DNA from 2 places in the Klebsiella sp. PL-2018 genome. Region 2 is predicted to be linked to the other one. Evidence: predicted binding sites of a transcription regulator. Region 2 holds the regulator's gene; the other holds the start of a gene.
What was found. Region 2 encodes CRP, which controls carbon source genes, mostly activating them, when cyclic AMP is high. Its sites were predicted from a motif close to ATGTGANNNNNNTCACAT; they were not measured.
Positions count from the first base shown of each region.

Region 1: the regulator CRP is predicted to act here: its motif matches at 1,517-1,534, upstream of MKleb_RS06435 (maltoporin).

Region 1 covers NZ_CP077673.1:1,377,945-1,385,021, forward strand. The annotation lists gene MKleb_RS06430 (glucose PTS transporter subunit EIIB) at 1-31, shown strand, start outside; gene MKleb_RS06435 (maltoporin) at 155-1,426, opposite strand; gene MKleb_RS06440 (LacI family DNA-binding transcriptional regulator) at 1,696-2,769, shown strand; gene MKleb_RS06445 (type B 50S ribosomal protein L31) at 2,883-3,146, shown strand; gene ykgO (type B 50S ribosomal protein L36) at 3,146-3,286, shown strand; gene MKleb_RS06455 (GNAT family N-acetyltransferase) at 3,283-3,981, opposite strand; gene MKleb_RS06460 (MocR-like pyridoxine biosynthesis transcription factor PdxR) at 4,083-5,537, shown strand; gene MKleb_RS06465 (YlaC family protein) at 5,512-5,982, opposite strand; gene MKleb_RS29865 (hypothetical protein) at 6,003-6,137, shown strand; gene maa (maltose O-acetyltransferase) at 6,109-6,675, opposite strand; gene MKleb_RS06475 (HHA domain-containing protein) at 6,838-7,056, opposite strand.
Region 2 covers NZ_CP077673.1:5,388,673-5,395,749, reverse strand. The annotation lists gene ppiA (peptidylprolyl isomerase A) at 1-75, shown strand, start outside; gene MKleb_RS25570 (YhfG family protein) at 184-351, shown strand; gene MKleb_RS25565 (putative adenosine monophosphate-protein transferase Fic) at 341-943, shown strand; gene pabA (aminodeoxychorismate synthase component 2) at 975-1,538, shown strand; gene argD (bifunctional acetylornithine/succinyldiaminopimelate transaminase) at 1,628-2,848, shown strand; gene MKleb_RS25550 (YccS/YhfK family putative transporter) at 2,838-4,916, opposite strand; gene crp (cAMP-activated global transcriptional regulator CRP) at 4,968-5,600, opposite strand; gene MKleb_RS25540 (OsmC family protein) at 5,905-6,309, shown strand; gene MKleb_RS25535 (phosphoribulokinase) at 6,353-7,077, opposite strand, start outside.

The DNA.
Region 1 (7,077 bases), 1.8 Mb from region 2:
ACTTGACGAACACTTTGCCAGCCGTAAATAAAATAAAACGGGATAACGCAATAATGAGTTATCCCGAAAAGAAAACAAAGCATTCAATGGCAATAATGATTACCGGAGGGTAATTAACGACCTTACAGCTGGAGATAAAACAGTTAAATGACGACTACCACCAGGCCTCGACCTGTACACCAAAGTTCCACGTATTATTGGCAGTTTGATCTTCGAACGGTTTACCGTTTTCAGAGTCATTCAGATACGAAGCGAAAATGCGCAGTTCCGGGCGAGACATAAAGTCAGGGCCATCGGCCAGGCCCAGCGCGATGGTATATTTCTCACCGGCCTGCTTATAATCAGTATTGTTCTTGTAGCTATCTTTTTGGTAAAAGCCGCCCACTTCGCCAATCAGGCGCACGTATTCGGTGAACTGATACTGCCCACGAGCCACCAGCGACAGCATGCGCGTTTTATCCGTGTAATCGGTGATGTTGTCCGCGGAGCCCCAGGTGAGAACGTGGTTAATGGAGAACTTTTCGGTAATCGGAATTAAACCGGTATTAATCACGCGGTATCCGGTGGCGTCATTGACGTAGTTCCACATGTCGTACCAGCCGCCGCCCTGGGAAACCATGTTCTGCGCCAGCCCTTTGTTGGCGTACTGCAGCACCGTTTTGTTGTAACCACCCAGCATATCCTGGCTGATTTCACCGGTCAGCATGACGCCGTTTTCAGCATCGTATAGACCACCGTAGGAGTCCTGCTTTTTAGTGGTATTCGGCATCGCGTAGTCGATACCAAATTCGGTCCACGAACCGGCCCACGGCTTCCAGCCTGCGTAGCGCAGGTCGAGGTAGTTAATGTTGACGTTGCTATCGCCATCGACGCGGTAGTCGACGTCATTGGCATCTCCGCGGATCCAGGCAAATGAAACGGCCCCCGGGCCGAGCGTATAGTTTTCGATCCCGGCACCGGATCCGGAAATGTTCCAGTATTTGGTATCAATGATGTGGAGATCGTGGCGCTGGTAGTAGCGTTTACCGCCCCAAATGACCGCGTTCGGATCGCCGGGGACTAGCCCTTTGATTTGTAGGTTGAGCTGGCGCAGGCCGAATTGGGCATCATCATCGAGCGTGGTTTCGTTATCGTTAGAACCGTCAGAGACCATGCTGACCATGCTATCAAGATAGAAGCTAACGTCATTCTTCTTATAGACCTCTGATCCCAGCTCCAGCTCGCCGTAGGTATCGGACTCATTACCCAGACGGCCAATTTTGTTTTTTTGCCATTCGGCCTGACTACCGTCGCCGGAGACCCCAACCCCGGCGCGCATATAGCCATGAAAATCGATACCCGGAAGCGTGGCGGAAGCAGCAAACACGGATGGTGAAATCAGCGCAGCGGCCAACGCAGCGGAGAGTGTGCGCAGCGTAGTGTTCATGTCTATCCTCTTATTGTTTTGTATTACGTTCACATAACCGATGTCATAAAATGCCTAAACCCGAATTCAGGCAATTAAATGATCGCTATAGTGTGATTAACTGCAAATAAATTGGCGGGTTTTGTTACGACTAGTGAGTCCATTCACAATTTGTTGTATTGTGAGCGTAATACTTTTTGTGATAATTGTGGTTCGGGGGACGCGGCGATGAGCGTTTTTTCACATTGCCCCTGTTACAATCCAGGGATAACAACATAAGGAACCGGACTATGAAGTCTAAAAGCGCGACCTTAGAAGACGTTGCTCGCCATGCGGGCGTCTCCTATCAGACCGTGTCCAGGGTACTCAATAAATCTGCTAATGTATCCAAAGCCACACGCAGCAAGGTGGAGAAATCCATTGAGGAGCTGCGCTATGTCCCAAACCGCCTGGCGCAGCAGCTGGTAGGAAAGCAAAGCCGCACCGTGGGCCTGGTCACCATCTCCCTCGCATTGCACGCGCCTTCTCAGGTGGCTGCTGCGGTAAAACGCTATGCGAATGTGGAAGGCTATCAGGTGCTCATCTCCATGATCGATGAGAGCGTCAACCAAAGTATTCAAGATTCCATTAATGAACTTAAGTCTCAGCTGGTAGATAAGGTCATCATCAACGTGCCGCTGGAGACTGAACTGGCTCAAAAAATTGCCGCTGATAACGATGATATCGTCTGTCTTTTTTTAGATGTTGACCCCTACAGCTCCGTGTTTAACGTTTCGTTTAACCCGGCTGACGGCACCCGGGCCAGCGTCAAATATCTCTATGAAATGGGGCATCGGGAGATCGCGCTGCTAGCCGGCCCGGAAAGCTCGGTATCGGCCAAACTGCGTCTGAAAAGCTGGATTGAGACCCTTGAGGGATATGGCCTGCAGCCGGTCACGGTGATTCGCGGTAACTGGGATGCGCAGAGCGGCTATGCCGGCGCGCTGCAAATGCTGCGGGAGACGCCAAACTTTACCGCCGTTCTGGTGGGTAACGATCAGATGGCGCTGGGCGTACTGAGCGCGTTTCACCAACATCAGGTGCCGATTCCGGGGGAAAAATCGGTTATTGGTTATGATGACACCTATGAGAGTTCGTTCTTTTACCCGGCGCTCACCACCGTTTCGCTGGATCTTGATTTACAAGGAAAAGAGGCCGTCCGGCGCCTTCTCGATAGCGGCGATCGCGAGACATCTCATACTTCCTCTATCCTTCCGGCTCGTCTGGTCGTGCGCCACTCTACCGGACCGAAAACGGAGCCGGGCAAAAACCTGCAGTCTATTGCCGAACAGCTCAGAGCGCTGGCGCATCAGCTTAATCCTTAATCCGCAACGGGCGGCCTGCGCCGCCCTTTAGCCCCTTCCATTCTCAGGGTTGATCTTTGTATTCACCCGGCGTACCATGAATGTTATGTTATAACGTAATGATTGAGGTCGCTATGAAACCCAATATTCATCCGCATTATCGTACGGTGGTTTTTCACGATACCAGCGCCAACGAATACTTCAAAGTCGGATCAACGATCCGTACCGAGCGCGAAATTGAGCTGGAAGGCGAGACGTATCCCTACGTAACGCTCGATGTCTCCTCCAAATCGCATCCGTATTACACCGGCAAACAGAAGGCCTTCAACAATGAAGGCAGCACCGCGCGTTTCCGCCAGCGCTTCGGCGGTTTTATTGATGCGAAAAGGAGTAAATAATGCAGGTGCTCAACTCATTGCGTAGCGCGAAACAGCGCCACCCGGATTGCCAGATCGTCAAGCGTAAAGGGCGGCTGTACGTTATCTGCAAAAGTAATCCTCGCTTTAAGGCCGTCCAGGGGCGCAAGAAGAGACGTTAACGGAAGCTCTCCAGCGTTCGTAACTGCCGGCCGTCGGCGCTAAAGTTGTCGGCGGCCAGCCACTGCTGCATTGCCTTGTCAATCTGCGGCCACTCGGAATCGATAATCGAAAACCAGTCGGTATCGCGGTTGTGGCCCTTTATCACCAGCGCCTGACGAAAACGCCCCTCATACTGAAATCCCAGCCGCAGCGCCGCCCGGCGTGAAGGCTCGTTCAAACTGTTGCATTTCCACTCGTAGCGACGATAGCCGAGCGTTGCAAAAATATAATGCATCAGCAGCCATTGGGCCTCGGTGGCCATCGCCGTCCGGCTTAGTAAAGGCGAGAAGTGAACGTGGCCGACTTCAACAACGCCATTTTTAGCATCGATTCTCATCAGCGCCAGTGAGCCAACGGGCTGGTCTGTCCGTTGATCTATCACGGCAAAGTGAATGGGATCGGCCTGCCCGGAAACGTGCTCTATCCACGCGCGGTATTCCTCTACGCTGTTATCCGGCTCACGCAGCAGCCACGTCCAGCTTCGGGTGTCCGGGGCCAGACGATGGGCGTCAAACAGCGCACCGGCGTGCGTGGAGCGCAATGGCTCAAGTCGGCAAAGGCGGCCCTGCAGATTCAACCTTTCAGGATGCGGACGGGGCTGCCAGTCGGGAAGGGCTGCGCCAACGGGTTGATCGAATTGATTAAGATGGCCCATAAGGTTTTCCTTTGGCAGGTGAATGCTGCGAGATTAGGCGCTTGTTGGTTCCATAAAAAGAGCCACAGGAGTATGTTTTTAGGGTGCCACGAGGAGCGATGATGAATATTCCGGATGATGCTTTTTTTGCTTTACTGGAGCAGGCCCTGCGCGGCAGGGGAGGTGGAACCCTGCAGCGTACGCTCTATCAGACACTACGCGAGGCGATTTTGCAGGGGGCGCTGGCAGGTGATAGCCGTTTACCCGGCTCGCGCACCATGGCCCAGCGTCTGGGACTGTCGCGCAACACCGTCAACGGCGCGCTGGAGCAACTGGCGATAGAGGGGTATTTATTACGTGGCCGCCAGGGGACGTCCGTCGCGCCTTTAGGAACTCAGGGAGAGGGGGACGTTGAGGCGCGCCATATTGTGCTCCCTGAATACTTACAGGGATTACCAGCGGCAATCCATCGTGATTCACCCACGCTGCTCTTTACGCCGGGAATGCCTGCGGTTAACTACTTTCCGCTTTCCATCTGGCGCCGGCTCCTGGATCGCGTACTGCGTGAAGAGGGAAGCGCATTATTGGACTACGGCGATGCGCAGGGAGAGCTCGTACTGCGAAAAGCCATTGCCCGCCACCTTGCGCTCTCGCGGGGGATCCGCTGTGAAGCCAGCCAGATTGTGATTACGGAAGGTGCGCTGGAAGGCGTCGATTTATGCACGCATTTGCTGAGCGTCGCTGGCGATACGGCATGGGTAGAAGAACCCGGCTATCCGGGAGCAAAAAGCATCTTTCTCAAATCCGGACTTCATATAGAGGGCGTGCCGGTTGATCATGAAGGGATGCGTTTTGATAGTCATAATGATAGTGAAGTGCCGCGATTGATCTTTACTTCACCTTCCCATCAATACCCCTGCGGGGCAGTGATGAGCGCCGGGAGGCGACTGGCGCTACTGGAGTATGCCCGACGGCATGATTCTTGGATTATTGAAGATGATTACGACAGCGAGTTTCGCTACAGCGGTGAGCCCATTCCGGCCATGCTGGGGATGGCCAGGCAGGCGCCGGTGGTTTATCTGGGGACATTCAGCAAAACGCTATTTCCGGCACTGCGCATTGGCTTTATGGTGATGCCTCCCGCGCTGGCGGAGGCCGCACGTGGCGCCATTGGTTCGCTATTACGCGGCGGCCATCGGGCCGAACAGAGGGCGCTGGCGTTGTTCATTGAGGAGGGGCACTACGCACGTCATTTAGCCGCCATGCGCCGTTTATACCGTAAACGTCAGCAGCAGCTGCGGGAGATTCTGGCTCAAGAGCTCAGGCATCCTTATGAACTGTTTGGCGGCGAGGGGGGCCTGCACCTGACCGTTGCTATCGACAACGTGGATGACCTGGCGATTGTGCAGCAGGCCCGGCGGTTTCAGCTGGCACCCGGGGCGTTAAGCCGTTTTTACCTCGATGTAAAAACGGCGCGAAGCGGCTTTGTTCTGGGCTACGGTAATACGTCCGCCTCGCATTTTATGGCTGCGGTACGGACGCTGAACCGTCTTATTGCGCTGGACCGACGCGGGTAAGAGAAAACACATCGTAAAAGGAGAGTTCGCCTTTGGTGGCGATCATTTTTTGTAGCTGCGCCTTTTGTTCGCCGCCGACGCGTGGCGATTGCAGGATGCGTTCAAGCAGCTGGTCAGGGACAAATCGGGTGTTGTACCACTCACCGTTGTAGCACACGCGGAAATCAAGAACGTCAATATCTTCATAACGATAGCGCGGGTAGACGTCGAAGAAGAAGAAACCGTTTAGCAGAACAAATAACACAATTAACAGCCAGACAGAATCTACCAGCGTTTCGGAACGTAGCATCACAATAAGCGTGGCCAGGAAAGCCGCGTACATGGCGACAAAAAGCCATGGATGGTTGCGAATAAAGCTAATGCTAAAGCGCGGACGGTTGTCGCGCTTCTCTTTCACATTAAGCTCATCAATGGTGCTCTTCAGCAGCAGCTGTATTTCTGTCATCTTATTCCCCAAATTCTGCCATGAGCCCGTATCCAGGCGTGACAAACCGGGCTCAGCCTGAAGGCTATTTTATGTTGCGTAAATCCATGGGGAAAGTAACAGATTGGTTGCAGAAAAGCATAACAGTTACCGTTTTTCGCTCTCCAGCATTTTGATTATCCGTGCCGGGTTTCCGCCAACGACGGCGTTGGCCGGCACATTTTTTACTACGACGGCCCCCGACGCCACCACGGCATTATTGCCGATAGTGACGCCTGGATTAATCACTGCCCGGCCGCCAATCCACACATTGTGGCCAATGGTGACGGGTTTTCCGTACTCTTGACCACTGTTGCGGTCGACAGGGTCAAGGGGATGCGTAGCGGTATAAATATGCACGCCCGGCGCCAGCATGCAGTTATCGCCAATATGAATCGGACAGACGTCAAGCATGACGCAATCAAAGTTAGCGTAGAAATTTTTGCCGAGGAAGATATTGTAGCCATAGTCACAGCGAAATGTGGGTTCGATATACGCGTCACTCGCGTGCCCAAGCAGTTCAGAAAGTAATGCGTTTCTTAATTCACGTTCTTCAGGCGCCGAATGATTGTAGCGGTGCAGCAGCTGTCTGGCCCGCAGACGATCGGCTTTCAACGTGGCGTCACCTGCCAGATACAGTTCGCCGGCAATCATTTTTTGTTTCTCTTCGCTCATGGAGGCTTTCCTTATTTCCTTATCGTTAGGCCGCCATAGTATAAAAAAGAAACCGGTTTCATATTCGCATTGAGCCAACATCTGTGAGCACTGTCACACTTATTATCATCACGAGAGAGGGGCGTTTTTGGCACGAGATGTATGACTTTCATTTGAAATAAACTAGCGGATAAATTTCCAGACTGAAGGGGGGATCTTGTCATACAGTTTATTCATCGTCAGCTCAGCAAGACGATGGTCGGCCGCTGAGTAAAATACCGCCAGTTCATTATCGGAAAGTTCATATTTATTTTTTTCAATTACGCGCTCCAGCGTATCAATTGTCTGACAGCGTCGTAAACGCATCAAATAGTCTATTTTGGTTAATGTTTTATCAGACATAAATTCACCTTTTGATTGTAA
Region 2 (7,077 bases):
ACCCATAACGTTGGGCCGTATCAGAATGTACCGTCCAAACCTATCGTGATCCTTTCCGCAAAAGTTCTGCCGTAATTTTATTTTGCCCGGGTAACCCGTACCCGCGCAGCCCCCGCTTCCCTGCGAAATCGTTTTTTGCCGCTTATACTTGTGGCAACTGCGGACGCGTCAGGGAGGTGTTAAATGAAAAAGCTCACCGAAAAACAGAAGTCCCGTCTCTGGGAGGATCGACGTAACGTGAATTTTCAGGCCAGCCGACGGCTGGAGGGCGTCGATGTTCCGCTGATAACCCTTACCCCCGAAGAAGTCCTGGCGCGCATTGCGGCGTTAAGGAGCCACTATGAGCGATAAATTCGGCGAGGGGCGGGACCCCTATCTCTACCCCGGTCTTAAGGTGATGCGCAACCGCCTGGGAATTCGCCAGGCTCAGCGACTTGAGCAGGCGGCGTGGGAGCTGACCGCATTACGCGCGGCAACCATTGAACTCGGGCCGTTGGTGCGGGGATTGCCTCATCTCTGCGCTATTCATCGCCAGCTCTATCAGGATGTCTTCGACTGGGCAGGGCAGCTGCGTGAAGTTGATATCTATCAGGGCGACACCCGTTTCTGCCATTTTGCCTATATCGAAAAAGAGGGGAACGCGCTGCTTCAGGATCTTGAAGAGGAAGGTTATCTGGTGGGTCTCGCGCAGGATAAATTCATTGAACGTCTTGCTCATTACTACTGCGAAATTAACGTCCTGCATCCTTTCCGTCTCGGTAACGGCATGGCGCAACGCATTTTCTTTGAGCAGCTGGCTATTCATGCGGGCTATACGCTGGATTGGCGCGATATTGCGGTCGATGCGTGGAACCAGGCCAACCAGAGCGGAGCGATGGGCGACCTTTCTCCACTGCGGACGATATTTCGCAAAGTGGTAAGCGAAGCGACGGAAACTGAGTAGAATAGCGCGGTTCTTTGTTCCCGGAGCCGCTATGATCCTGCTTATCGATAACTACGATTCTTTCACCTGGAATTTGTACCAGTATTTCTGCGAACTTGGGGCGGAAGTGCTGGTCAGGCGTAACGACGAGCTGACGTTAGCGGACATTATTTCCCTGGCGCCAGCGAAAATCGTTATCTCGCCGGGCCCCTGTACGCCGGATGAGTCGGGGATTTCACTGGCGGCGATCCGCCATTTTTCCGGCCAAACGCCGATCTTAGGCGTTTGCCTCGGCCATCAGGCCATCGCCCAGGTTTTCGGCGCCGCTATCGTACGAGCCGCCAAAGTCATGCACGGGAAAACGTCCCCCGTCAGCCATACCGGCCAAGGGGTGTTCCTTGGACTGAATAACCCGCTTACGGTGACCCGCTACCACTCCCTGCTCATTGATCCGCTAACGCTGCCTGAATGCTTTGAGGTGACCGCCCGCAGCGAAGAGGGAGAGATCATGGGCATTCGCCACCGCGTGTTCGATCTCGAGGGCGTGCAGTTTCATCCGGAGAGTATTCTCAGCGAGCAGGGCCACCAGCTGCTGGCAAACTTCCTCAATCGGTGATTTGTAGTTGCCATGAGTTGATTTTTTATGCATATTTTGTGATTAGATTATCATAATCATTGCTGCATAACGTAAAGGATGGGCACCACATGGCAACTGAACAACCGGCAATCACCCGCGCTACATTCGATGAGGTCATTTTGCCGATTTATGCACCGGCAGAATTTATTCCGGTGAAGGGTAAGGGAAGCCGGGTATGGGATCAGCAGGGTAAAGAGTACGTTGATTTCGCCGGTGGGATTGCCGTGACCGCGCTCGGTCATTGCCATCCGGCGCTGGTGGCGGCACTGCATGAGCAGGGTGAAAAGCTGTGGCATACCAGCAACGTTTTTACCAACGAACCGGCCCTGCGACTCGGGCGGAAGCTGGTGGATGCGACTTTTGCCGATCGCGTCGTGTTTATGAACTCCGGTACGGAAGCTAACGAAACGGCTTTCAAGCTGGCTCGCCATTACACCGTGACCCGCCATAGCCCGTACAAAACCAAAATCATCGCTTTCCATAATGCGTTTCACGGTCGCTCGCTTTTCACCGTCTCGGTCGGCGGTCAGCCGAAATATTCCGACGGGTTTGGGCCGAAACCGGCCGATATCGTTCACGTGCCGTTTAACGATTTACACGCGGTGAAAGCCGTGATGGACGATCATACCTGCGCGGTGGTGGTCGAGCCGATTCAGGGTGAAGGCGGAGTGACGGCGGCGACGCCGGAATTCCTGCAAGGATTGCGCGATCTCTGCGACCAGCACCAGGCACTGCTGGTGTTTGATGAAGTACAGTGCGGTATGGGGCGTACAGGCTCGCTGTTTGCCTATATGCACTACGGCGTGACGCCGGATATTCTGACCAGCGCCAAGGCGCTTGGCGGCGGCTTCCCTATCAGCGCGATGCTGACCACCCATGATATCGCCAGCGCTTTCCACGCCGGTTCTCACGGCTCAACCTACGGCGGTAACCCCCTGGCCTGCGCGGTCGGCGGAGCGGCCTTCGATCTGATTAACACGCCGGAAGTGCTGGACGGCGTCACCGCGAAGCGCGAGCTGTTTGTTGAGCACCTTCAGCGCATTGACGCGCGGTTCGATCTGTTCAGCGATATTCGCGGCATGGGTCTGCTTATCGGCGCCGAGCTGAAGCCGCAGTATCACGGGAAGGCGCGCAATTTCCTCTACGCCGCCGCAGAGGCGGGCGTCATGGTGCTCAATGCCGGACCGGACGTGATGCGCTTCGTACCGTCGCTGGTGATTGATGATAGCGATATTGCTGAAGGCATGGCGCGCTTTGCCCTGGCGGTTGAGCGGGTGCTTAGCGCTTAGTGGCGCGCAGCCAGATGCCATGATGCGGACGCTGACGCCATGCCACCGATGAAATGGTGTGCATGGTGTTCAGATGCCCGAGGATGCGCTGCAAATGCTGCTCCATCGTACTGAGCGGGCCGCGAGGAACCTCCGCATCCTGCGCCTCCATAATGTTCACATCCCCCGCGCTGCCCGGCCCGTCGGAATCCAGCCGCTGCTGGCAGCGCTGGAGCGCAATCTCGCAGGATTCCAGATAACGCTGCGCCAGATCCGGCGTCAGCATATTGTGCTCGCGCGCCAGAGTGGTCATCGCGTTAATATGCTCGACAATAAACTGGCTGTGGGTCACCCACAGCTTCATGTCTTCCAGATAGTGCGAGTTAAAGCCGGGTTCCTGCATCGCCTGATTCAGCGAGTTAAACAGCGCGTTATGCGCCTGATTAACGCGCATGCGCTGGTAGGCCAGCGCCGGGGCCTGATGATCGTCGCTGAGGATCAGCCTGATCGCTTCCTGATCGGCTTCCAGCGCATCGTGGGCATTTTTGCGCAGCAGCCCGCTTTGCCACTGTGGCCATAGCCAGACCATTCCGCCGAAGGCGATCAGACAGCCAATCAGCGTATCAATCAGTCTGGCGATGATAAACTGCTCGCCGTTCAGGGTGAGCAGCTGCAGAGTGTACACCGCCGTCACCGTAAACCCGACCATCGCCCAGCCGTAGTGCTTGCGGATAATCAGATAGCTTAACAGCGTGATGAACAGCATCGCGGTCAGCGTATAGCCTTCAGGAACGTGAAAGTGCAGCGTGAGCCCGGCAATGACCAGTCCCGCAATGGTTCCGGCAGCCCGATGGACGATACGTACCCGGGTTGCGCCGTAGCCGTTTTGCGTCACGAACAGCACGGTCATCAGGATCCAGTAGGGCTTAGGCAGATGCAGCGCGCTGCCCATCAGGCTGGCGACGCTCAGCATCACGCTGATACGCGCCGCGTTTCGTAACGCCGGCGACTTAAGCGACAGATAGTTTTTCAACGCGGGCAGCAGCGGCAGGCGGCGGGTTTTATCCGCCATCAGGTTACGCGCGTATAGCGGGCGCTGGGTGCGCAGAACCCTGGCAATGCGGCTGAAGTGCCAGGCGCAGAACTGGCCAACCGGATTATCCGGATGCTGCCAGGCGATTTTTTCCAGCGCGCCGATCTGTTTATCCATCTGAAAGCGCTGAGGATAACGGTGGTAGAGGAGATCGTCCGCCAGCTCCCGCAGGCGGGCGGCAACGGTTTGCGCGTTCCAGCGAATCACCGCTTCCGCGTGGCTGCGCTCCACCAGTTTCTGCACCTCTTCCGGCTGATGAAGACTGACGGAAATATGTTCCTGAAGGTCCAGTCCAACCTGGAAAGCGCGCAGCAGGCGTTTGTGATCGCTGCGCTGGTTAGCCGCCAGCATATGCATCTGCTGATAGCACTGGGTAATCAGATCCACCACCTTCTGCTGGCGGTTGAGCAGCGGCGGCAGCGATGTGGCGGGGTCCGTATGCTGGGTAAGCAGACTGTATTTGGCCTCGCAGTAGTTGGCCAGCTCCCGGTAGAGCAGGCTTAATGATTCGCGCAGCGGCTGTTCGCGCCACAGCCAAAACCAGAACCAGTTAAACACGCCATACCATAAGGTGCCCATGGCGTAGATTAACAGCGGCTCCCAGATCGGCATATTGCCAGCGAGACTGAGGGTAAAAATAGCCGCGATAAGCGAGGCGGGCAGCAGCCGAGCGTGCAGGGAGCTGATTTCGGCGGTGACGCCGAGGATGAGCGCCAGACCCGTGAGGATCAGCGGCAAAGGGATGTCTCGCTGCAGAAGGAGCTGAACGATCAGGCTACAGCCGGCAAACAGGCTGCCGCCGATAATCAGGCGTTTAAAGAAGCGTTTATGCGGCGTATCCAGCCCGGCAACGTTGCAGCAGGCGGGAACTAGAGAAAACAGCAGCCCCTGCTGGAGATGACCGAGCAGAAGCCCAATCGCAACCGGCAGACACAACACCAGCGTTTGCCGCAGTGCATAGTTGACTTCCGGGTGGTAAATCAGCCTGCGCCACATGAGGGGAAAACAAAAACGGCGTATTGTTAGGCAATACGCCGTTTTACCGACTTAACGGGTACCGTAGACGACGATAGTTTTACCGTGCGCGGAGATCAGGTTTTGATCTTCCAGCATTTTCAGGATGCGGCCAACGGTCTCGCGGGAGCATCCGACGATCTGACCAATTTCCTGGCGGGTAATTTTAATTTGCATACCGTCCGGGTGGGTCATCGCATCCGGCTGTTTAGCCAGGTTCAGCAGCGTCTGAGCGATACGACCGGTAACGTCAAGGAAGGCGAGGTTGCCGACTTTCTCAGACGTGACCTGCAGACGACGAGCCATCTGCGAAGAGAGACGCATCAGGATGTCCGGGTTAACCTGGATCAGCTGACGGAACTTTTTGTAGGAGATTTCGGCCACTTCACATGCGGTTTTCGCACGTACCCAAGCGCTACGCTCCTGGCCTTCTTCAAACAAGCCTAATTCACCGATGAAATCGCCCTGATTAAGGTAAGAGAGGATCATCTCTTTACCTTCTTCATCCTTGATGAGTACAGCCACGGAGCCTTTAACGATGTAGTACAACGTTTCTGCTTTCTCACCCTGGTGGATCAGCGTGCTCTTTGATGGGTACTTATGAATGTGGCAATGAGACAAGAACCATTCAAGGGTAGGGTCTGTTTGCGGTTTGCCAAGCACCATGCGCGGTTATCCTCTGTTATAAGCTATCTCCGGGTGCCGACACTACACGGCATCCGGGCATGCAATCGTATTGAATCCCTATACCTGGGAATCCGGCTGAAATTTTTCTGCAGCCTGTAATGTGAAGTCCTCTGCATACATGCAGTACATCAATGTATTACTGTAGCATCCAGATTGTTTTAGCATAGCTTTCGCCGCATGTCTCCTGGTGTCTCGCTTCAGCATGACCCAGGTCGCCTTCCGTTGCTAGAATTGTTATGTACGCGTAATCTGTCAGGAAAATTACAGCCCTGGAGTTAAATTTATGCAAGCGCGAGTGAAGTGGGTTGAAGGGTTAACCTTCATCGGTGAGTCGGCTTCTGGTCACCAGATTCTGATGGACGGCAATTCCGGGGATAAAGCGCCTAGCCCAATGGAAATGGTACTGATGGCGGCAGGCGGATGCAGCGCGATTGATGTGGTTTCCATATTGCAGAAGGGCCGCCAGAACGTCACCAACTGCGAAGTTAAGCTGACCTCGGAGCGCCGCGAAGAGGCGCCGCGTCTGTTTACCCATATCAATCTGCATTTTATCGTGACCGGTAAAGAACTGAAGGACGCTGCCGTGTCTCGCGCGGTCGACCTGTCGGCGGAAAAGTATTGTTCCGTCGCGCTGATGCTTGAGAAAGCGGTAAACATTACCCACTCTTATGAAGTGATCGAAGGGTAAGCCGAATGCGCCCCGGCCGGCAATCGCGCCACCGGGGTTCTGGCTACTCGCTGATTTTCCTGCCTTCCATCAGCCGCTCAACCAGCGGCGCCATAATCAGTTCCATCGCCAGCCCCATTTTCCCGCCCGGTACCACCAGGGTATTCATATGCGAAATAAACGAGCCCTGCAGCATCGCCAGTAGCCAGGGGAAATCGATATTTTTTAGATTACGGAAATGGATAACGACAAAACTTTCATCCAGTGAAGGAATGGCTTTGGCCGCAAACGGGTTGGACGTATCCACCGTCGGTACGCGCTGAAAGTTGAGGTGGGTGCGTGAAAACTGCGGGGTGATAAAGTTGATGTAATCTTCCATCGAGCGGACCACGGAATCCATGACCGCCTCACGAGAGTGTCCGCGCTCGCTGGTGTCGCGGATAAGCTTCTGGATCCACTCAAGATTGACGATGGGCACCACGCCGACCAGCAGGTCGACATGGTTTGCTACGTTATGCTGTGGCGTCACAACGCCGCCGTGCAGGCCTTCATAAAACAGGACGTCAGTCGGTTCCGGCAGCGGCTGCCAGGGCGTGAAGGTCCCCGGAACCTGATTCCACGGCACGGCCTCGTCATAGGTATGTAAATATTTGCGCGACTGGCCTTTGCCGCTTTGCCCATATTCGGCGAACGTGTGTTCCAGCAGGCCGAAGTCGTTAGCCTCGGGGCCAAAGTAGCTGATATGTTTGCCCTGATCGCGTGCTTTACGGATCGCCATGTCCATTTCCG